Regions from separate parts of the Paenibacillus intestini genome, predicted to be linked through region 1. Evidence: riboswitches for the same ligand, from Rfam matches in the RefSeq annotation. Region 1 holds a riboswitch; each other region holds the start of a gene.
The links. Region 1 has a riboswitch for cyclic di-AMP ahead of J2T16_RS01565 (3D domain-containing protein). Riboswitches for the same ligand answer to the same signal wherever they lie in the genome.
Positions count from the first base shown of each region.

Region 2: another riboswitch for cyclic di-AMP. It lies ahead of J2T16_RS26920 (resuscitation-promoting factor); the one in region 1 lies ahead of J2T16_RS01565 (3D domain-containing protein).
Region 3: another riboswitch for cyclic di-AMP. It lies ahead of J2T16_RS09360 (hypothetical protein); the one in region 1 lies ahead of J2T16_RS01565 (3D domain-containing protein).

Region 1 is NZ_JAURUN010000001.1:353,929-361,182, forward strand. Features, by position in the region: gene J2T16_RS01550 (M20 family metallopeptidase) at 1-1,023, opposite strand, end outside; gene J2T16_RS01555 (ABC transporter substrate-binding protein/permease) at 1,222-2,688, shown strand; gene J2T16_RS01560 (amino acid ABC transporter ATP-binding protein) at 2,675-3,397, shown strand; cyclic di-AMP (ydaO/yuaA leader) riboswitch at 3,583-3,779, shown strand; gene J2T16_RS01565 (3D domain-containing protein) at 3,782-4,453, shown strand; gene J2T16_RS01570 (polysaccharide deacetylase family protein) at 4,585-5,403, opposite strand; gene lpdD (prenylated flavin chaperone LpdD) at 5,558-5,893, shown strand; gene J2T16_RS01580 (PspA/IM30 family protein) at 6,086-6,757, shown strand; gene J2T16_RS01585 (DUF350 domain-containing protein) at 6,853-7,254, shown strand.
Region 2 is NZ_JAURUN010000017.1:10,972-18,225, reverse strand. Features, by position in the region: gene veg (biofilm formation stimulator Veg) at 1-1, opposite strand, end outside; gene yabG (sporulation peptidase YabG) at 200-1,096, opposite strand; gene rsmA (16S rRNA (adenine(1518)-N(6)/adenine(1519)-N(6))-dimethyltransferase RsmA) at 1,154-2,056, opposite strand; gene rnmV (ribonuclease M5) at 2,061-2,606, opposite strand; gene J2T16_RS26920 (resuscitation-promoting factor) at 2,762-3,946, opposite strand; cyclic di-AMP (ydaO/yuaA leader) riboswitch at 4,216-4,469, opposite strand; gene J2T16_RS26915 (TatD family hydrolase) at 4,711-5,478, opposite strand; gene J2T16_RS26910 (HD domain-containing protein) at 5,854-7,131, opposite strand.
Region 3 is NZ_JAURUN010000003.1:23,584-30,837, reverse strand. Features, by position in the region: gene J2T16_RS09370 (Nramp family divalent metal transporter) at 1-1,292, shown strand, start outside; gene J2T16_RS09365 (HAD family hydrolase) at 1,423-2,121, opposite strand; gene J2T16_RS09360 (hypothetical protein) at 2,279-2,707, opposite strand; cyclic di-AMP (ydaO/yuaA leader) riboswitch at 2,826-3,001, opposite strand; gene J2T16_RS09355 (glutathione peroxidase) at 3,380-3,859, shown strand; tRNA gene J2T16_RS09350 (tRNA-Leu) at 4,064-4,146, opposite strand; gene J2T16_RS09345 (urease accessory protein UreF) at 4,608-5,309, shown strand; gene J2T16_RS09340 (Rha family transcriptional regulator) at 5,576-5,779, shown strand; gene J2T16_RS09335 (nitrogen regulation protein NR(II)) at 5,814-6,440, shown strand; gene J2T16_RS09330 (helix-turn-helix domain-containing protein) at 6,530-6,955, opposite strand.

The DNA.
Region 1 (7,254 bases):
ATGCAGGGTATGAACTTCATCAACGACACGGATATAAGGGTGAATCGCTGGGCATCTCAAGGAAACATTACCGATATCCATCGAACCATGGTCGTTTCCACTGACGATTTCTTCCTGTGGAATGCCAAGTTCCATTAAATTCTGACTGAACGCGTCAGAGAAGGTCTCATTCGTGACCATCTCATCATAGGATGTTTCGTAGTTGGATGTCACGAGTTTACATCCGGTCTGAAGTGCAGCGCCTTGTGCAATCTGAATGACACGTTCGGTTAGCACGTTCAGTTCTTTGCGTGTGGCTGCACGCACGTAAAACTGAGCAGAAGCATAGTCCGGGATAATGTTAGCAGCTTGTCCACCGCTATTTATGATGCCGTGAATACGGACGTTGCTTTTCACCTGCTGTCTAAAGGCATTAATTCCGGTGAACGTTTGGATAACCGCATCGAGGGCATTAATACCTTCATGCGGGCTGGCTGCCGCATGTGAGGATTTACCATGGAACTCGAATTGTACGGCATCGATTGCAAGGGAGCTGCCTGATTTTTCATAAGCATAGAATGGATGGGCCATCAGTGCGACATCACAGTCGTCGAATAACCCCGCTTCCGCCATCGGAACTTTAGCCCCGCGTGTCTCCTCTGCAGGTGTACCAAACACCTTGATCGTTCCGCCGACTTCGTCCACAATGGCTTTCAGGCCAACGGCTGCGCCAAGACTCATCATGCAGATCAGGTGATGTCCGCAAGCATGACCAATTTCGGGCAAAGCATCATATTCACATAGTAGGGCAATGGTCGGGCCTGGCTTGCTCGAAGCATAAGTACCGATGAAAGCTGTTTCCAGTCCGAGAATCGGAGCTTGTACTTTGAACCCATGATAAGACAATTCTTCCTTCAAACGGGCAGAAGCAAGATATTCCTCATTTCCAAGTTCAGGATGAGCTCCGATATATGATGAAATGTCTTTGAAACGGGAAGCATATTGATCAATAACGTTAAAAATTTGGGTTTTATTTGTTGTCATGGCTAAACTCCTTAGGCAAAAATGAAAATAACTCCATGAGTATAACATGTTTGCAGTATTTTTTCAGAAACAAGTCAAGATTTGATCTTGAAAATGCATTGCATAATCATGCATTGTACTTTATAATGACTCAGTCATCAACATGACTGACGAATCAGTATGTAATCGTAATTATAGCATTGTAAGGGGAGAACAAGGTTGAAATTAATAAGTCGTTATACCGTAATGTTGTTAACGTTCCTTCTTTTTCTGACGGCGGCTGCACCTGCGGCGCTGGCGAGTGGAACGACAGACAACAGCTCAGGCGGTAAAAAACTGGTGCTCGGTACAAGTGCCGATTTTGCACCGTATGAGTTCCACAAAGTCATCAATGGTAAAGACGAAATCGTCGGATTTGATATTGCGATTGCCAAAGAAATTGCGGCGGATCTTGGAGCTGAACTCGTTATCGAGGATATGGGCTTCGACGGACTTTTGCCCGCACTTCAGAGTGGTCGTGTAGACTTGGTCGTCTCAGGCATGACGCCGACGGATGAGCGTAAGAAAAGCATTGATTTTTCAGATACGTATTACAAATCCAAACAAGTGATTATGGTTCGTAATGTCGACAAAGACAAATATCCGGACATGAAATCACTGGAAAATGTCAAGATTGGCGTGCAAAAGGGATCCATTCAAGAAACCATTGGACAGAAGATTCCTGGTGCAAAGCTGACTTCACTGGATAAAATCTCCGACATCGTGCTACAACTGCAAACGAAACGCGTTGACGCAGCTATTGTAGAAGATACCGTAGCCGCTGGTTACCTGGATGACATTATCGGTCTTGCGGCAGCAGTTCCTGACGAAGAACAGGCTGAAGCCGCTGTCGGGATTCGTAAGGGCAATACGGAGTTATTAGCCTCTGTAAACAAAACCTTGGACCGCTTGAAAAGCGAAGATAAGATCAACCAGATGGTTACAGAAGCAAGTCTCCTGATGGCTGACAAAGTCAATAAATCTCAAAACATTTTTCAATTGTTCTGGGAATACAAAGGCTTATATGCAACAGGTATTGGTTACACGCTCCTGTTGTCGGCGCTAGGCGTATTATTCGGGGTCATCATCGGTCTGATTATTTGCCTGTTCCGTCTTCATAATATGGCGATTCTTCGCTGGATTGGTACAACTTATGTAGAGGTGATCCGCGGGACGCCAATGCTGGTACAACTTATGATTATCTATTACGGGGTGTCGCTAACTTTTGGCATTAACTTCTCAGCACTTCAAGCAGGGATTATGACGCTTTCCATTAACAGCGGTGCGTATCTCGCCGAGATTTTCCGTGCCGGTATTCAAGGCGTTGATCGTGGTCAACTGGAAGCAGCCCGTTCACTGGGTATGGGCAGAGGCGCAGCGATGCGTTACATTATTCTGCCACAGGCCTTCAAGGCCGTTTTGCCAGCCATCGGTAACGAGTTCGTAACGATTATTAAAGAATCATCCATTATTTCGGTCATCGGTATGGTGGATATTATGTATCAAGCAAGTGTAGTCAAAAATCTCACATTCCAGGGTCTGAACCCGTTCATTATTGCGGCAGCGATTTACTTTGTGATGACATTTATTCTGTCCAAGCTGCTCGGACGATTGGAAAGGAAGTTGGGTGCAAGTGATAGACGTTAGGCAATTACACAAATCATATGGTAAAAATGATGTCCTGAAAGGCATCGACGTAACGATCGGCAAAGGTGAGGTCGTTGTAGTTATTGGTCCTTCCGGTTCCGGTAAAAGTACATTTCTGCGTTGTCTGAACCTGTTGGAACAGCCATCATCGGGACAGATCGATTTCGAAGGTGTTTCGATTACCGATCCGAAGCATAACATCAATGCTACACGTGAGAAGATGGGCATGGTGTTCCAGCATTTTAATCTGTTTCCTCATAAAACGGTGCAGCAAAACATAACGATTGCTCCAATCAAGGTGAAGAAACAATCCACGGATGAGGCCAACAAAATTGCCGAGGATCTCCTGAAGACAGTCGGTTTGGCGGACAAAAAAGATGTATATCCTAACCAGCTGTCCGGTGGTCAAAAGCAACGGATTGCCATTGCAAGAGCACTCGCGATGCAGCCGCATGTGATGCTGTTTGACGAGCCTACATCGGCCCTTGATCCGGAGATGGTCGGAGAGGTATTGGAAGTCATGAAACGTCTTGCTGAAGGCGGAATGACGATGGTCATTGTAACGCATGAGATGGGTTTTGCGCGTGAGGTGGGAGACCGCATTCTGTTCATGGACGGCGGCGTCATCGTTGAGGAAGGTACCCCGGATGAAGTGTTTGGTGCGCCAAAACATCCGCGTACGCGAGACTTTCTTGCAAAAGTACTTTAATTCATGCCATTCCGTATATAGAATCAAATGAATAACGGCGTTATCGGATCGAAAGATCCGGTGACGCTTTTTTGTTGTTTGCAGAAAAGGTAGAGCTGAAAAAGTAACTTTTCTGTTACCTGTAAAATGAATTAAAACGCCAAATGGAAACATTTACTACAGCTTAAGGTTACAAATTTGTGATATATTCAAGACTGCCGAAACTTCCGAAGCGGAAGTGCGGGGGACGTAACAATGCAGACATAGTTAATGATTTGAGAAATATGCTGCTTGGGGTGAATTAGGAATACATAATGCTTCAGCATGTCACGTACAGCCTATAGGGTGGGTTCCTCCATCCGAATCCGACAACTAACTTCGCAGGCATCATGAGGGAGGAAGACCATGCATAACAAGAAACGTTTAGCCAAAACAGCCATCGCACTACTGACATCCATTCTATTCATTCAAGCCGTTCCGGCTCACGCGGATTCCGTTCATGTGGCCAAAGAAGGGGATACCTTCTTCACCTTATCCAAGCAATACGGCGTTGATATGAACACATTAATTAAAACGAATAAAGACATCTCACCTTATAACATCTATGGTGGTTTGAAAATTACAATCCCAGGTAACGAAAACAAAGTAGAAGCGGCACCAGTTCAAGCGAAGTCGCAGGAAAAAACGGTGACTGCTGCAAGCCTGGACGTGAATACAGATAATAAAGTGGTACAGGCTTGGGGGAAAACATTCGACTACAGCAAAACGCTTAGTGTTAAAGCAACAGCGTATTCCGCGGATGCTTCCGAGAATGGTGGATGGGGCCCCGTTGATTATTTTGGCAACCCGCTCGAACTCGGCACAATCGCAGTGGATCCCAAGGTTATCCCTTTTGGAACCAAGGTACTAGTGACAGGGCATACACACCCTGGATTGCCGAAACAGGCTTTCGTAGCAACGGCTTTGGATGCAGGTAGCGCGATCAAGGGAAATCGTATTGACATCTTTATCCCTGGAAGCAAACAGTTCGTTAGTTCGTTTGGTTTTCAGGATATTGAGTTGTACATTTTAAAATAAGGCTTAAACCCTCTCATTTATGGATGTGAGGTCATAAGTTGAATTGAGCATTAATAAACAGGGTGTTCTTTCTTGCGTAATCATGATAGGCATAATTCATGACGACGTAGAGGGACAACCTGTTCTTTCAATTATTGTTTCTCTTTTGGCAGTTTAAGCATCTCGTCCAATGTAACTAATTCATATCCTCGGTTTCGCAATTCCTCAATAACCTCAGGCAAAGCCTCTACAGTACCTTTCAGGTTCGAACCTGTACCGCCGCCAGCATGTTGTAATACGATGGAACCAGGCTTCACCGCGGTGAGAATATTATGTTTTACCTTTTCCTTGTCTAGTCCCTTCCAATCGAGAGAATCCACATTCCAATTCACGATGCTGTAATGCTGTTTTGCAGCCCATCTCAACTGTTCTTCGTTAATGTCCCCATACGGAGGACGAATCATTTTGGGCGTATACCCCGTCAGGCGGTGAATGATATCGCCGGTATGTAATATTTGTTTGCGAAAGGCAGTCATTGATAATTTGCTGAATTCAGGATGATTGTAGCTGTGATTGCCAACGATATGTCCTTCTTTCACCATCCGTTTCACCAAGTCCGGGTGTTTCTCCGCACGGCTGCCAACAACAAAAAAAGTAGCACGAACCTTATATTTTTTTAATACATCAAGTACCTGCGGTGTAAATCTTGGATCAGGTACATCATCAAAAGTCAGCGCAACTTGTTTGGTGGAAGGGCCATTGGTTTTGAACGTATCCGCGTATTTCTGACGAAGTTGACCTAGAGTCAACTGTTCTTCTTTAACATCTGACCCAGACGCCGGTGTATCACTGAGGGTTGAAGAAGGTTCCTCAGATGAAGCAGCAGACACAGGCGCAGGGGCTAAAGGAGCTGTATAAACCCCAGAACATATAATAGTAACGAGTGCGAGCATGACGAGGCGTATTCGCATGTTAACGGCCTCCTTTTTCCAAAATTGCGTTCTCTATGGTATGCCCGTTGCCTGTTTCTTTTATGCGTGTGTGAGAAGTTTCATTGCATCATCAGGTCATGAAAGCCATAATTCCACCATATATAACATATAGAGAAGGATAGGTGGAGAGACAATGAGTACATATGATTTGAAATCCATTCGTTTAGAGGTTTTTGAGGCAGGACAGGACAAGGTATTTCTGGTTACGGGTGGTAAAGCTCATATCGGGGCTGTAGCTACATTCTATGTTGACCATGATCGGGTTAGTGGAACAACGGTACATATCCCGGGACACAAGGAACAAGAGTTATGTGAGCGGCTAGCCCGCAAGGCGGCACTGCAATTGAAAGTTACGGTAACCGTTATTATGGGCATACATTTTGACAGCATTACACGAGTGCAGATCGACGAGATCGTAATGACTGCAGAGAGACTTGTGGATGAACATTTGAATAAGAGGTCAGAGTAATGTTTTGGTAATCGGTCATCTTTTAGGATAAACGACACGTGCCTGGATAAGTATAACCTTCAGAGGTAATCCTCCTTATATTTAGAGGTTGTCATCAAGTTTTAATTTTTTTTTGTAAAATTGAAACGAGTTGCAGATTGTAACGTATGTATCTTTATATACAATGCACAATCCACTGGGAGGAATAACCTAATGTCTATTTTTAAAAGATTACGTGACCTGACAATGTCTAACATCAATGCGATTATCGACAAAGCTGAAGATCCAATCAAGATGACGGATCAATATATCCGTGACATGCAAGAGGATCTGGAAGATGCTGAGAAAGCAGTAGCTGCACAAATCGCAATCGAGAAGAAGTTCAAGCAATTGTTCGAGGAACAGGAAGCACTTGTGAAGAAACGTGAAGAGCAGGCTCACACGGCAGCTCGTGCACAGAACATGGACCTTGCTCGTCGCGCTTTGGAAGAGAAGAAAGCAGCGGAAGAGAAAATGGTGGAATACAAAGCCAGCTACGATCAAAACAAAGCGTCCGCAGACAATCTTCGTGGCAAACTTGATGAGATGCGCAAACAATTGACACAGATGAAAAATAAGCGCGAAACGCTGGTTGCTCGTTATAACGCAGCCAAAGCACAAACCGAAATCAACAAAGCGCTAAACGGATTTAGCTCAGATACGGCAAGTGCGGGCCTGAAACGTATGGAAGAGAAAATGATGCAGATGGAAGCTCAGGCTGAAGCAAGCAACGAAATGTCTTCCAAAGGCAAATCCCTTGACGAGGAATTTGAGAAACTTGGTAAGGATGCGGCTGTTGAGGATGAACTTGCTGCGCTTATGAAACAGTACGAAAATAAAAACTAACACCTTGGCGTTCAGCAGGGTTAACCAGCGGAGGGGAACAGCGTTTCTCCTTCGCTTTTAAATGCGGATCATGTTGATAAGTGGAGGCTGTGTAAATGGATTTGAACATTTTGGCGATGCTGGTCTGGACGGTTTCAGGTTCGGTTTTGCTGTTTGTACTGATGTATGTAGATTCACTCTTTACGAAATACAAGGATTTTGCTGAAGTCAAGGCTGGCAATATGGCGGTCACTACCCGGATGGTAATGAAGTTATTTGCGCAAGGTTACGTGCTTGCAACATCCATCTCAACAGCAGGACATCTTGGAGAAGCTTTGCTCGTTTCTGTTGTATCATTTGTAATTTTATTAATTCTGGAAAGTGTTGTTCACTTTATGATTCGCAAATGGGCCACATTGGATCTGGATACGGGAATACAGCAAGGTAAGACAGGGTATGGCTTGTTCTCAGGTGCTTTGCATATTGTAGGCGCATTGATTATTGCAGCGTGCTTGTAA
Region 2 (7,254 bases), on a different contig from region 1:
TTGTGGACGTCCACCTCTTTTCTTGTCCATTATACTGTATTTTACAGTCATTGTCAAATCAAAGCTAAATATTATATCAGCACTAAAAAGTCATTGTCAATGAATTTTTTCGCAAAATAAAAAAGCCCTTTTCAGGGCCTTTTTCGAATCGCAATGTGAACTTCATATGACTTCATTATTGTACTGCCACATGAATAAATCATACTGCGGATGGATTCACTTTTAACGTAGATAGATCATTAAGTCCCGGCAATCCTACCCGGTAACTTCCCTTCGTTTCCACACCGCCTACACCTTGGATGCCGCTAATCGTGTTATGCAGTATATCATTCATGTTCAAGGTATCACGAACAGACGTGAAGGAAGCCTTAGCAGCTACGTAGACCGGATCAAGCGCATGAATGAGAATTCGCCCCGGCGAACTAGCAAAGTTCGCACCCGCGCGTAGCAATGCCTCAAAGTGAGACTGACATGCTCCTGCAATAATCGTCAGCGCATCCAAATGGCGCTCGTATTGCCTTGCAACCTGAATAGCCGAGACAAAGTTTTGTGAATTTTTATAGCTCCCCAGACTGTAGAGGTCATAGGGCTGACGTGTCTTTAACACACCATCATGACCCGTGATCACAACGATATCCGGACGAACTTTGGGTAGCAGACGATATAACGTATCAGCCATCGCTGACTCGTGTACATACTGCCCTTCTGCGGGAACACGAAGCTGTTCATACAGATTCATACTTTTCTTCAGATAATTCGGGTCGCCATCCAAATGCAGTACCTTACCTGGCATTTCAAAATAGGCGGGCTCTTGCTGTGCAGTCCATTCTTGCATCAGGCCTTCCCGATTACGCTCAGCCTGCTCCATGCGATTCTGCTGCAAGCGTGAGAGCGTCTGATGAGCTTTAATATGTGCCTGGCGTGTCTTAGCGCTCTGTGGTTCATAAGGAACCTGTATCAAATCGTTCACCGGGGAGTCTGCCAGCAACCGGAACTCAGTCCCTTTAATGACCGCAGCGTCCGACTGGAGTCCTTCTACCCGGAAAGTCACATCGCCGCCGTATGACTTCCGAACGACCAAGTCTCCGATATTCATCACCATTATCACCTCTACCCCATCGTATGGGCAGAGACCCGGATTGGTTCATCGAAATTAAAGCTCGCCGCGAACCCCAGCTTCCCACATTACGGTGCTAAGAGTTGCATACTCCTGTAGACTCAATGTCTCACCACGCCGTGAAGGTTGAATACCTGCCTGCTCTAACAGGATGTCTGCCTGTTCTCTGTTCTCCTTGGTGAAGAAACGAGCTTTGAGATTATTGGAGATTGTTTTTCTCCGCTGGGCAAAAGAAGCCTGTACTACCTCGAAATAGTGTGCTTCGTTCGGAACCTGTACTGGTGGGTGCTCACGCACCTTCAGCTTAATTACTGCAGACTCTACATTCGGCTGTGGGATAAATACCGTAGGCGGCACCACACAGACCAGTTCGGGCATACTGTAATACTGCACGGCAATGCTTAGGCTACCATAATCTTTGGAACCTGGTGCAGCCGCCATGCGTTCAGCTACTTCCTTCTGTATCATGACCACAATGCTATCCACTGGCAACTTTTCTTCCAAGAGCTTCATCATGATCGGAGTCGTTACATAATAGGGCAAGTTCGCTACTACGCTTACCTTATTAACGGAGGCAAAGTCCGTGGCAAACAGTTCTGCCAGATCCAGCTTAAGTACATCTCCATGATGAACGCGTACGTTAGGGTAGGGTTCCATCACTTCTCCAAGAATCGGTAACAGGCGCTGGTCAATCTCAACCGCTGTAACAGGACCCGCTATACGCGCAAGGCGCTCTGTAAGTGCTCCAATACCCGGACCAATCTCCAGCGCTCCCTTGGACTCGTCCAAATCAGCCGCGCCTACGATTTTGTTCAGAATATTTTGATCGATCAAGAAGTTCTGACCCAGACTTTTCTTGAAGGAGAATCCATGCCTTTGAATAATTTCTTTGGTACGTTTGGGTGTTGCTATTTCAATGGTTTGCTCTATATCCTTCATATGCTCACATTCCTTCACGTTCGATTTGCGCTAATGCAGTGGAGAACTCTTCTCTTGTAATCTGAAATACACTCAGCCGTTTATGGAACTGCTTGCCGTTACAATACCCAATACCAAGCAGATTACCCATCTCCATACGTCGTGCGGCTGCTTGCGGGTGTATGATCAATCCTGCTTCAATGAGGTCCTCCCAATCGATTAGACTAGGTGCGCCCTCATAGGATGTGTGTACGCGAGCAAGTGCATGACGAATCGCTTCCGGTGAAGCATTCTCTACTCCGATATCTCCTTTGCGCGTTGCATCCGCTTCTGGGATGAAGGCATGTTTGCAACCAGGAACCTTATTGGCAATAATTTTACGGATACGCTCTCCCGCATGATCCGGATCCGTCAGGATAATGACGCCACGTCTCTCTTGAGCAAGTGCAATTCGCTTCAGAATACGCTGATTAATGGCAGAGCCTCCGGTTTCAATCGTATCCGCTTCGACCGCCCGACGAATCGCTACCGTGTCGTCACGACCCTCCACAACAATCACTTCTTTTATCATGTTCCTTTTCTTCCTTTCTAACGCAAAAAGAAGAGGAATATCCTCTTCTCTGCCAAACGGCGGAGGAGACTGAATTCAGACCCCTCCGCCGCATATTCCGCATGAATCATTCATGCAACTATTTTATAGCATTCCCATTTCAAAGTAAAACGATTTTAGTTCGCTTCCGGCTTAACTGGACCAATCACATAGACCGTTTTGCCTTTTTTACGTCCGAAATTCAGGGCGTGCTTCACACTGTCGTAATAAACGTCAATTTTGTTGCCTTTAATAGCGCCGCCTGTATCTTCCGCACGACGGAAGCCGAGGCCCTCAATGTATACCCACCAGCCGATTGGAATGACCTTGGGATCAACTGCAATGGTGCGCCCCTCCGTTACACGAGTACCGGAAGCTGTTTTTGTACCAATACCCGGCTCTTCAGAAGAGTAGGCTGTCATCGATACATTTTTCAAAACTTTAGAGTATTTAAAAGAATTCCCGGAGACCGTAATCACCTTGCTGCCCGAGGCAGATGTTTTCTTCGAGTTCGTTGTTACAGCTTTTTTGGTCGTTGAAGTTTTGGCAGATACCAATTGAACCTCAGGTTCCTTCACAACCGGCTTAGCCTTCGTACCTACCGCAATCACTTTATCTACACGATTGGTGGCGACCGTTTTACCTACCACTTTTTTGGAGACGAGTTCTCCATCTTGAAATACCTTTTCGATATGTTGCACAATTGTGCCTTCCTTGCCTTTCACTACAACACGGTTATCCCCTTGGAACAAACTTGGGTCTGCCGTTTTTACAACCTTGTAAGCAATCGGTTGTTTCACATCCACTGTATGCTTTGTTACACGCACTACACGAATCTTCATATCCGCTTTAATTGCGGTTCCGAGCGCTGGATACACTTTATCATGATCTTCAACTTGAATACCTGATTGCTGAATTACACCCTGTACCGATGAATCGGTTGTATAAAGAGTCTTGGTGTCTCCGTCTGCCGTGATTTTAACTGGAACGGCCCGCTCAATAACGATTCGGTCTCCGTCGGTAATCGCCCCATTCATGGGCATGGATACCTTGTCGTGAGGGCTGACTGTGATTGACTGCTCCTCCAGCATTTCCTGAAGCATTCCTGTACGAGTCTCTACCACTTGAGCTTTGCCGTCAATAACCAGTGAAACCTGCTTCCCGGCCTGACCGTAAACGACTAACAAGATCATGATTGCAAGCGCAATTGAGAATATCGCGATCAATGCCATTTGACGCAAGTTCTCATGCTTCCACCGCAACGCGAAAGACTTACTGGATGATCGTGACTCATGGGTCTCTTCTGGTTGGAATATGCCCACTTCTCCGTCCTCCTTCATAGCCTCGCCGTCTAAAGTAATGCATGATGTCTTTGACGCGACTATAACAATTTTTCTACAGAACACAGATCAGAGATAATGACCGGTTCTGCACCATGAACCCCTCTTCGCAACATGATGTCATCCTCCTGAATACATACCGTATGATGACAATATTTCTTTTATTCAAAACAAAAAAAGCCAAAGAAAGAGTGTAAGAGACCCTTTCGTGGCTTCCGAATGATTTTGAATATCGGAAATTCATGCACGAGGTTGCCTCTCTTTTTCCGCTTGCGAGGTTAGCTGTCGGGTTCGGGCGAAAGAGAGCCGCCCTATCTTAGGTCACCCGCTCATGGCGGACGCCCTTGAATTCACCCCGAGACCCAAAGAAGAAATCAAATACGGCTTCGCAGAACATTCCGCTGCTTTTGGGTCAGCGAACGATGCGCACCGGCTAGAATCACCGATGTTTAAGCCCTATTGGTTCCCCCGCTCTCCGTTAACGGAGACTCAGCGAGATTGATTCATGAAAGTAATGTTGTCTCATCGGAAAGTGTCCCTTTGTTCATCCCCCGAACATCTGTCCAATTTTCCGCGCAACAATTCACTGAAAAGATGATATCCTGTTTTGATGCATGTTGTAAAGCACGGATCAAGTACGTTTTTCTAAATATTTGGTTAAAATATTGTAATATTCTGCAATTATTCGAGACAAAGAGCAAATTACCTCTCTGTATCTCCCTTTTTCACCCGATTTACTCATTTTCTTATCGAATCCCAAATCGTTCCATGGCATTTTTGGTGGTAATTGCAGCAATTTCCTCTACCGAAATGCCTTTAATTTCCGCAGCTGCTTCAGCAACCAGACGTACATGCGCTGTCTCATTTCGTTTTCCACGATAAGGATGCGGTGTGAGATACGGGGAGTCCGTTTCTAAGAAAAATCGATCCATCGGAACCTTGGCGAGCACCTCTTTCGGTTGCTTGGCATTTTTGAAAGTGACCGGTCCTCCGAAGGACAGATGGAACCCTAAATCCAGACACATTTTCGCCGTTTCCCAGCTACCGGAGAAAGAATGCATCACACCTCCAACCTCACCAGCCTTCTCCTCACGTAAAATACGCACAATGTCCTCATGAGCATCCCGATTATGGATGACGATAGGCATACTCAATTCACGTGCCAATGCAATTTGTTGTCGTAATACGCGGTGCTGTACCTCCTTAGGGGAAGTGTCCCAATGATAGTCTAGACCGATTTCTCCGATTGCTACCACTTTCTCATGTTTGCACAATGATGCAATCCATTCGAGATCTCCCTCTTGCATCGTAATGGCATCCACCGGGTGCCAGCCTACAGCTGCGTGGATAAAATCATACGTTTCGGCCAGTTTGATCGTTGTTGGAATCGTCTCCCGGTTAAAGCCGATATTAATCATGCGAGTAACTCCGGCCTGAACGGCCCGTTTAATCATGTCCTCTCGGTCTTCGTCGAATTGTGGTGCATCCAGATGAGTATGTGTGTCGAATAACATGCTTTCTCGTTCTCCCTTCATGTCGAAAGTCAAATGCCGATGATTTTTTCATGGGAACTCCCTTATTCTTGTACAGGAATTCTTGCGTTTGAATTTCAAATTTATTTTTTTGCATCATTAAATGATTGGGACAAGCAACAATTTCAGTATTTTCAGTTTTAGCACTCAAGCTACTATATATAGAAGGAAAATAAAAAGTCAAATCAACATCTTGCAAGAAAGGCGTTAGAAACTGTATAATTACTCACTCGAATTACAAAATTATGTCGATCTACACATCCTCCCCATTAAAGCAGATTACTGTATCATGTAAAATAGCTCTCTTAGAAAGTCTTTTGATATCAAAGTGTTTCACCCTGCTGCATCGACTCAAGCTTATAGAAAATAGGGGCGTATATGGGACGGTAATTCATGAAGGATGGCATCCACCTTGTTTTGCGGATAGTACAGATGATGTTTGCCCAGATGAAGTCCACTGATGGAACGAACAATATCAGAAACTTCTGACAGCTCATGCAACTTGTCCTGCCGATCGAGCAGAAGAATTTGCTTATCTGTGGATTGATCTGGACGAAACACATCATACGGATTATCCGTCGGAAAATCAATTTCAAGATCGTACTCGGGATTCAATCCTGCTTGTACAAATGCTTCCCGAATCTCTTCAATGATGTCCAAGTCGATCTGTTCAAGTTCCACATACTTATATAACCTGCGATCCATAAAACGTTCGCACAACTCACTTAGAACAGAATCGTCCTCCTTACGCCACTGCATAAAGGCTGTTTGAATTAACGATTCATCAAGCTGCAGATATTCATGAACTGAAATTTCTCCTTCAAACAGTTTGGGCAGAGGCTCTACCATGAAACGGAATGGAAAGCCTTGCTTCACAAGTTCTTTTGCCCGCTTAAAGATTTGTCGCAATATAATCTCGGAGCTACGCGTCACAGGATGGAAGTAAATCTGCCAATACATCTGGTATCGTGACATCAGATAGTCTTCCACAGCATGCATACCAGACTCTTTAACTACAATTCGTCCATGAAATGGACGCAGCATGCGCAGAATACGATCCAAGTCGATCGTGCCATAATTTACTCCTGTAAAGTAGGCGTCCCTGAGCAAGTAATCCATTCGGTCTGCATCAAGCGGACTGGTTACCAGGTTCACGACAATCGGTTTATCATACGTCTTCTGGATAACGGAAGCCACCTTTTCATCAAAATCAGGAGCATACCGTCTTAGAATCGCCCCTACTTCGGTATCACCCTTGATAATGCGGCATGTCCAATCCTCATGATTCATGTCAAAAGCCTCTTCAATTGAATGAGAGAATGGTCCATGTCCGAGATCATGAAGTAAGGCGGCGCACAACGTCACCAGCTTTTCTTCCTTGGGCCAGTCCGAATAGTGGCTACGTTCAAACTGAGAGATGATTTTTCGGGTAATTTCGTATACACCTAACGAATGGGAGAACCGACTGTGCTCTGCCCCGTGAAAAGTAAGATAAGATGTCCCTAATTGACGAATGCGGCGTAGCCTCTGAAATTCAGGTGTATTGATCAATTGCCATATAATCGGTTCTTGCACATGAATATAATTATGTACCGGATCTTTAAATACTTTTTCTTCCGTCAGACGATGTTCCATTTCGATTCACTCCTTATAAATTGTTCTCTTGCCATAAAGAATAGCGCGTCCAGCTTCAATTTTCACCAACAATTCGACATGTAATGACGAATTTTGTCGAATAAAGCACTTTTGTCGTTTTCC
Region 3 (7,254 bases), on a different contig from region 1:
CCCCCTCGCTAGGTGAGGCACACAGTTCCATGAAAGTACCCAAAAATGCGGCATGGTGGAAAAAGTTCCTCGCCTTTGTCGGCCCAGGGTATCTTGTCGCTGTTGGTTATATGGACCCCGGCAACTGGGCTACGGATATCGCAGGCGGCTCGCAATTCGGTTATACGTTATTGTCCGTCATCCTTTTTTCCAACATGATGGCCGTGGTGCTTCAATCCCTCGCAGGCAAGCTAGGTATTGTCACTGGGCGTGATCTCGCCCAAGCCTGTCGTGAACGCTTCAGCGCTCCCGTTGTCATGATGTTATGGATTCTATGTGAACTGGCTATCGCGGCTACGGATCTCGCCGAAGTCATCGGCTCAGCAATCGCTCTTAAACTTTTGTTTAACATTCCCATGTTGTACGGTGTGATTATTACCGCAGTGGATGTATTACTCATTCTCGTACTACAAAACAAAGGATTCCGTGCACTGGAAACACTCGTCATCGTGCTGATGGCAACCATTGCTCTTTGTTTCGGCATCGACCTATTTTTGGCGAAACCGGATATGGGCGGTGTTCTTCACGGATTCGTTCCTAGCACCGAAATTTTGCAAAACCCGGCCATGCTCTACATCGCCATTGGCATCATCGGGGCTACCGTTATGCCGCACAATCTGTATCTGCATTCATCCATTGTGCAGACCCGCCAGATTGAGCAGACGACTCAGGGTAAAAGAGAAGCTATCCGCTACACCACACTGGATTCAACCATTGCTTTGACGTTAGCTCTGTTCATTAACGCAGCCATCCTGATCGTATCTGCAGCTGTATTCCACAGCGCGGGCATGACACAGGTAGCAGAGATATCCGATGCATATCATCTGCTAACCCCACTGCTTGGTACAACGATCGCCAGTGTCTTGTTCGGCGTAGCTTTGCTCGCATCCGGTCAGAACTCAACCCTTACAGGCACGCTTGCAGGACAGATCGTCATGGAGGGCTTCCTGAATATCCGTATCCCGGCGTGGTTGCGTAGACTTGTTACTCGACTGATTGCCATCATCCCTGCTGTTATCGTCACTGCTATTGCCGGTGAGCACGGCACTGAAGAGTTGCTGATCTTGAGTCAGGTCATCCTGTCCCTGCAACTGCCATTCGCCGTCATCCCACTTGTGATGTTCACAAGTGACAAAAAAAGCATGGGGCCTTTTGCAAACAAACTGTGGCTCAAAATTGTCTCTTGGGCTATTGCCGCTATCATCGTTGTGCTGAATGTGTATTTGATTATTCAGACCATCATGCTGTTCTAGTTTATATATGAAAAGGCCGATTCGCTGTTGGTATTGATCCCAACGCAAATCGGCCTTCTTTGTATCATTATTGTGATACGCTCTAATACCCTCATACCTTTAATCTACCCCACACGATCTAACCTGAGACTCATATAGATTTGCCTGCATCCTCATCGGGTATGAGTAGCGGCAGCAGTTCATCTAGGGACTCCACCGTCCAATCTGCACGCTCGTCATCCGAAAGCTCTGGCTGGAACCTTCCGTATCCTTGCAAAATGCGAATGGTGCGTAAGCCTAAACTACGTGCTGGCATAATATCATTATCAATTCGATCTCCAATCATAACCGCTTCTTCCGGCGCGCATCCAGCTTGCTTCAGAGCAACCGCATACAACTCCGGATCAGGCTTGGACACCCCTTCTTCTGCCGAACAGGCCAGGACATGGACATATTTACGAAGTCCGTAGCTTTCCAGCCTCGCTTCAGTCCCAGGACTCTGATTCGCAATGATGCCAATGCGATAGTGATGCGAAAGCTGTTCAAGCACCTTGGTTGCAGAAGGAAACGGTTGCTCCAATTCTTTATGGAATTTCAGCTTGTCCTGAATCTGAATGCGGTGATCTTCATCATGAATATATGTACGTATGGCCACTTTCATGGGCCACTGTTCATAATTACGGTAACAGGTAGCAAACAGTTCTCTTACCGCCTCAATCTTTACTGGATAGCCGTAATCATTCGCTTCCCGAACGAATTGCCCAATAATATCATCTACAGGCTCCCATTCGTCCACCAGCGTATCCCCCACATCAAAAAACAACCACTTCAATCCGGCAATATCCGGCACGCTGATTCCTCCTCGTTAGCTGCAGGTTATCCCTCGCTTCTATACTACCGTACTGTTTCCATAAAAAAAGAAGACCCACGACAAGCATGAGTCTCCTCAAATTCCGTTAGTCTATACCTGCAATTATAACAGGCGTCTTACCTTGGATCAATGTCAATCACAAGCTGCTCACTTCAGCCTCCGGTTTATTGCAGCTATTAAGAAGGAACCCGACTTCTCCATTCAGTGAATACACAATTTTATCGGCGCCCATTCCACGATAAATCCCTTTAGGATGGCTCTGCTCCGTGATCACACACAAGGACTTCGATGTCCAAGAGCGACAAATTTGAAGATAGCGGCATGTCAAGTTCAGACTGTTCTCAAAAATAAATACATTGCCTACACTGCCTTGCGGCAAAAACCATTTCTCAGCAGCTGCTGTATTCATACGGATGACGTGTTCCACGCCAAGACGGCGAAGTTTGCGCTCCTCATCAGCACTGTTCGTCAGAACGGCAAATGGCATTTTTTTATACATCAGCAATTTCACAAATTTACGTCCAGCTTCATTCGGAGCGGTTACCAAAATCATCTCTTTATCCATTCTTCGTTCCTCCCTTGGCGTGAAAAGACAACAAAAAAAGAAGCGTGGGGACCAAGGCCTCCGAAACGCTTCTTAAATAATCCATGACGAAAGCGCCATGAACCAGCGTGCGGTTTGTTGCCTCTCCCTTTAACGCTTACGAGGTTAGCTGACGGATTCGGGCGCGAGAGTCGCCCTATTTCCGGATTTCACCGAAAAATTCACCCCATGAATGTCCGCTGCTGTCATACAGCCCATTCTGTTGGTTCCCCCGTTTTCCATACACAATGAATGGAAACTCAGCGATTAAAACATCGTTCGTAAATCTTGAGTATAAGACCGATCGATATTATCGTTTGTTTCGTTTTTCAGGTACAATTTAATTAAAATTCAAATTACGCTATGAATCATACACCCGTACCATGATCATGTAAAGTGCATACAGATCACCGAATCGCCAGATTTCCGGCAATAACCTTTGATAATAACGCTTACAATGAGGTCATACGCTATCCTTCTCTTCCAAGCTACCTAATTCTCAACCGCACAAAAATTGATTCATGTATTTCTCATCCATTTTGGAGTCCAGCAAGCGAATGGTTATAACAACGCTAAATCCAAATAAGTTTTGCATTATTTAATTGTTTAAAATATAATAAGTATATTAAGAATAACAGGATGGAGGCGTACCCCATGTCAGTCTATGATTACAAAGTAAACACCCTTCGCGGACAAGAGATTGAGATGTCCCAATATCGCGGCAAAGTGTTGTTAATTGTGAATACCGCAAGCCAGTGCGGTCTCACCCCTCAATTCAAGGGCTTGCAAGAGCTTCAGGATAAATTCCAGGATGCTCCGTTTGAAGTGCTTGGATTCCCAAGCAACCAATTCGCGCAGGAAAAAGGATCTTCCGACGATATTGCTGAATTCTGTCAGATGAATTATGGCGTAAGCTTCCCTATGTTTGAAAAAATTGACGTCAATGGTTCAAGCGCTCATCCGCTCTTCCAACACATTACGAAAGAAGCACCAGGCTTGCTCGGTTCCAAAGCCATCAAATGGAACTTCACCAAATTCCTTGTCGATCAGGACGGTAAAGTTGTGAAACGATATGCTCCGCAGACTACACCGGACAAAATCGAAGAGGATATTCAGAAGCTAATTAACAAATAAATATAGACTTTTGAACAAACATATAAACGAAAAAAGCCACCTATAAAGCAAAGAGCCAGAAACTGCTCAAGCTTTTGGGCGGCTTTTTTGCGTCCTCTCTTTTAACACATGTCCTCATCCTAAATAATTCGTCCTTGTTGCTATATGAAAACAAAAAAAGAAGCTCTCCATCACGGAAAGCTTCTCTCGTAAATCTTCATATGATGCGGTCGAGAGGACTCGAACCTCCACGGGCATACGCCCACTACCCCCTCAAGATAGCGTGTCTGCCATTCCACCACGACCGCATGTCGTAAATTATCGGCAACAGAATTGATTATACCGGATTCTTAAACAAAAGTAAAGTCTTTATTAATCACTTTATGAATTACTTTATGAATGACATTTTACTACAACCGGCTTTACTCTAAATTGATAACAGTTCTTCACCCCTTCCTATTCCACACCTCTTGCAAAATTCAGTCATATTTCCTCGAAAATTACATATCATTAATCTGATTCGGCAAAATGGCCAAAGTGATTTTAGACATGGATATATGACACAGATAGAATTTTTAATGTTATATTATATAACACTAATTATGAATTTTATTTAATTAAGTTTTTTATTTTCTCATAAATCATTGACAAAACACGGATATTTATGTGAATATATATATCATATAATTCGGATTTACACATTAAACTTAAGAAAAGATCATCATTTGTAATTAAACATAACACAATAAAGCGCAGGAGGCGAATGATCGTGAACCGTGGGAATAAGCTACTCGATTATGCGAAACTGCTTGATCCCTCTGTCCAGGTGGGAGGATTCACCCATTTCTTCGGCATGGACACCCACATCAAGGAAGGCACTATTCGGACAGCTGAGGAACTTGAATCATTTATGCGTTGCCAGTTACACCCCAGTCTCGTTCGTCTAGAAGGTATGGCTATCAAGGGGATTTACACCGCAACAGATCATAAGGATACTTGGCGAATTGCCCTGATCGACAAACTTGTGCATGTACAGCGAACCCCTCCTGAACTTAGAGAGCAAGCAACAATCATAGGCAAACGTTTAATCAAACTGTCTCGCGCCTTGCATCCTTGGATCGACCTTAGCCCGCTTGAACAAATCTTCGTAAAATACAATTCAGTTGGTTGCCTCCCCACCGTTCACGCCTGGATCAACCACCACCTCGATATCCCCGTCGAAGAGGCGGTTCTCGGCTACTTACATTCAGCCATGAATGCATGCGTATCCGAAGCTTGCAAAGTTATCCCCCTAAATGAAAATGCCACTCGGGAACTGCTGGCTCGCCTGACCGCAGACCTTGAGAATGAATGGACTACCGTGAGCGCCTCCTCACCGGATGCACCCATGCATCCTACGTCCATGTCTATGAAGTCGTTATTCCCCAGCTTCCACATGCTTGGAGCAGGCCTGCACGCTTACAGAGCATAATTCCGCACTCCTCCTCGAAACCTCTTTTTCAGAGCACACCAAAAACACGCCGCAACTCCCCTTGCTGGCGTGTTTTTTTATTTTGTTCAATCAACAAAATGCGAACTTACGTCATTTTAATTCAAAAAATACACTTATTTCCGTATTTTTTAATTGTTAGATGACGAATTTACGTATATAATGTAACTAACAGCACGTATTCCTATCTATTTTACACGAAGAATGACCTGCTGAATACTATAAAATCCACTCAGGGGTGAACCCTATTGAACAAGAAGAAACCAGTCACTCCGTTCGGATGGGCTATCAAACGACGGCTAACCGAACTTCAGGTCGATCAAAAAACCTTTTGCGAACAACATGATATTCCGCCCTACCGTCTATCCAACCTTATTCATGGCACACGCAAAGCAACCCGATTCAGACATCAGGTCGCTGACATTTTGAACATACCAGAGGAACTGAGATAAGAACACTTTCATCATCATAAGGAGGACTTCTCTCATGGGAACCATTACATCCGACCTGGAAAGCCTATCGTTCCAGGCGACCAATCATCAGTTGATCATTATTGATCATCAATGGATGATACGAAGCTGTAACCGGGCCTGGCAGCACGGACTTCATAAACTTTTCATACGTGCAGCCAGCCGCCACAATCATTACCTTCACCTGATGGAAGCATGGGCAGCACAACAGAAAAACCACTATCCAACCAAGTTCGCGAGGTACCTGAGGCATAACGTTGTTCCTTTTAACCAAACCCATACATACGATATCTCTGTTATTACACCACACAACGAAGAGAAATGGTTTCGCGTAGAACTTACTCCCTTACAGAACGGACCTACGACGGATACCAACCTCGCTTTGGTGGCTCACACAGATATTACAGAACAGAAGAAGACAGAACTTCAGCTGCGACAAGCCTTGACTGAAGCTCGTACCCTCCATGGACTACTGCCTATTTGTGCCGTTTGCAAACATATCAAGAATGAATCAGACGAATGGAACAGCGTTGAGCGCTATCTGGAAAAACATACTTCCGCCGAGTTTACACACGACATCTGTCCAGATTGTATCCGCCAGTTGTACCCCAAATACTCCAGTATTCTTGATCAGCATCACTAAACCGATATTTCTACAGAAAAAAAACCTCCCTACTGTCCCGGAAATCATTCCCTTGGGCACAGTGGAGGTTTTTTATCAACCAGAGGCACTTACGTCCCTTCCTGCTCTGACTTATTTTCGCCTTCCGCTTCAGGTTGGTAGCTATAGTTTCCAGAATCTTTACTCTCTTTGAATTTGCGATAACGAGTGAACTCGATATATTCACTAATAAAAGACTGTTCCACAGTCGATAATTCACTCTCTTGGCAATTCAATTGCCGCAACACGTTAAAAAAATAATCTTCCCGCTTTTCCCGCACAATGGCTTCCTTCGATAAACGCCCAATCATCAACCAGTCCAGACTCACATCAAAAAATGAAGCAATTTCAATGAGTTTATTTGTACTCGGGATTGATTTACCACGTTTCCAGTCACCCAAATTGCCTGTGCTTATCTTCAGCTGTTCACAGAAGGCCTTCTTTGTCATCCCTCTTTCGGCAATCAGGTGCTCAATTCGCTCATAGATTGACTGCATGCAAGAACCGCCTTCCAACCGTAATATCAACTTAAATGCCATATGATTGAATTATAGCACAATATTTCTGAATGCTCAGCCTTAATCCATAACAATTTAAGACAAATACACATCCCGACACTAGCACACACAACAATCTTTTTTTTCAAAATCTTCAATCCCTAATTATCTTTCATTAAGTTGATGGCTTAACTTCAACTCGCTTGACCTTGAGTGCAAAAATTTGAAAAAGATTGCATTTTCTAATATCGTACTATTTTATTTATTCCTACAATCAACTCAATTCATCATATCATCAA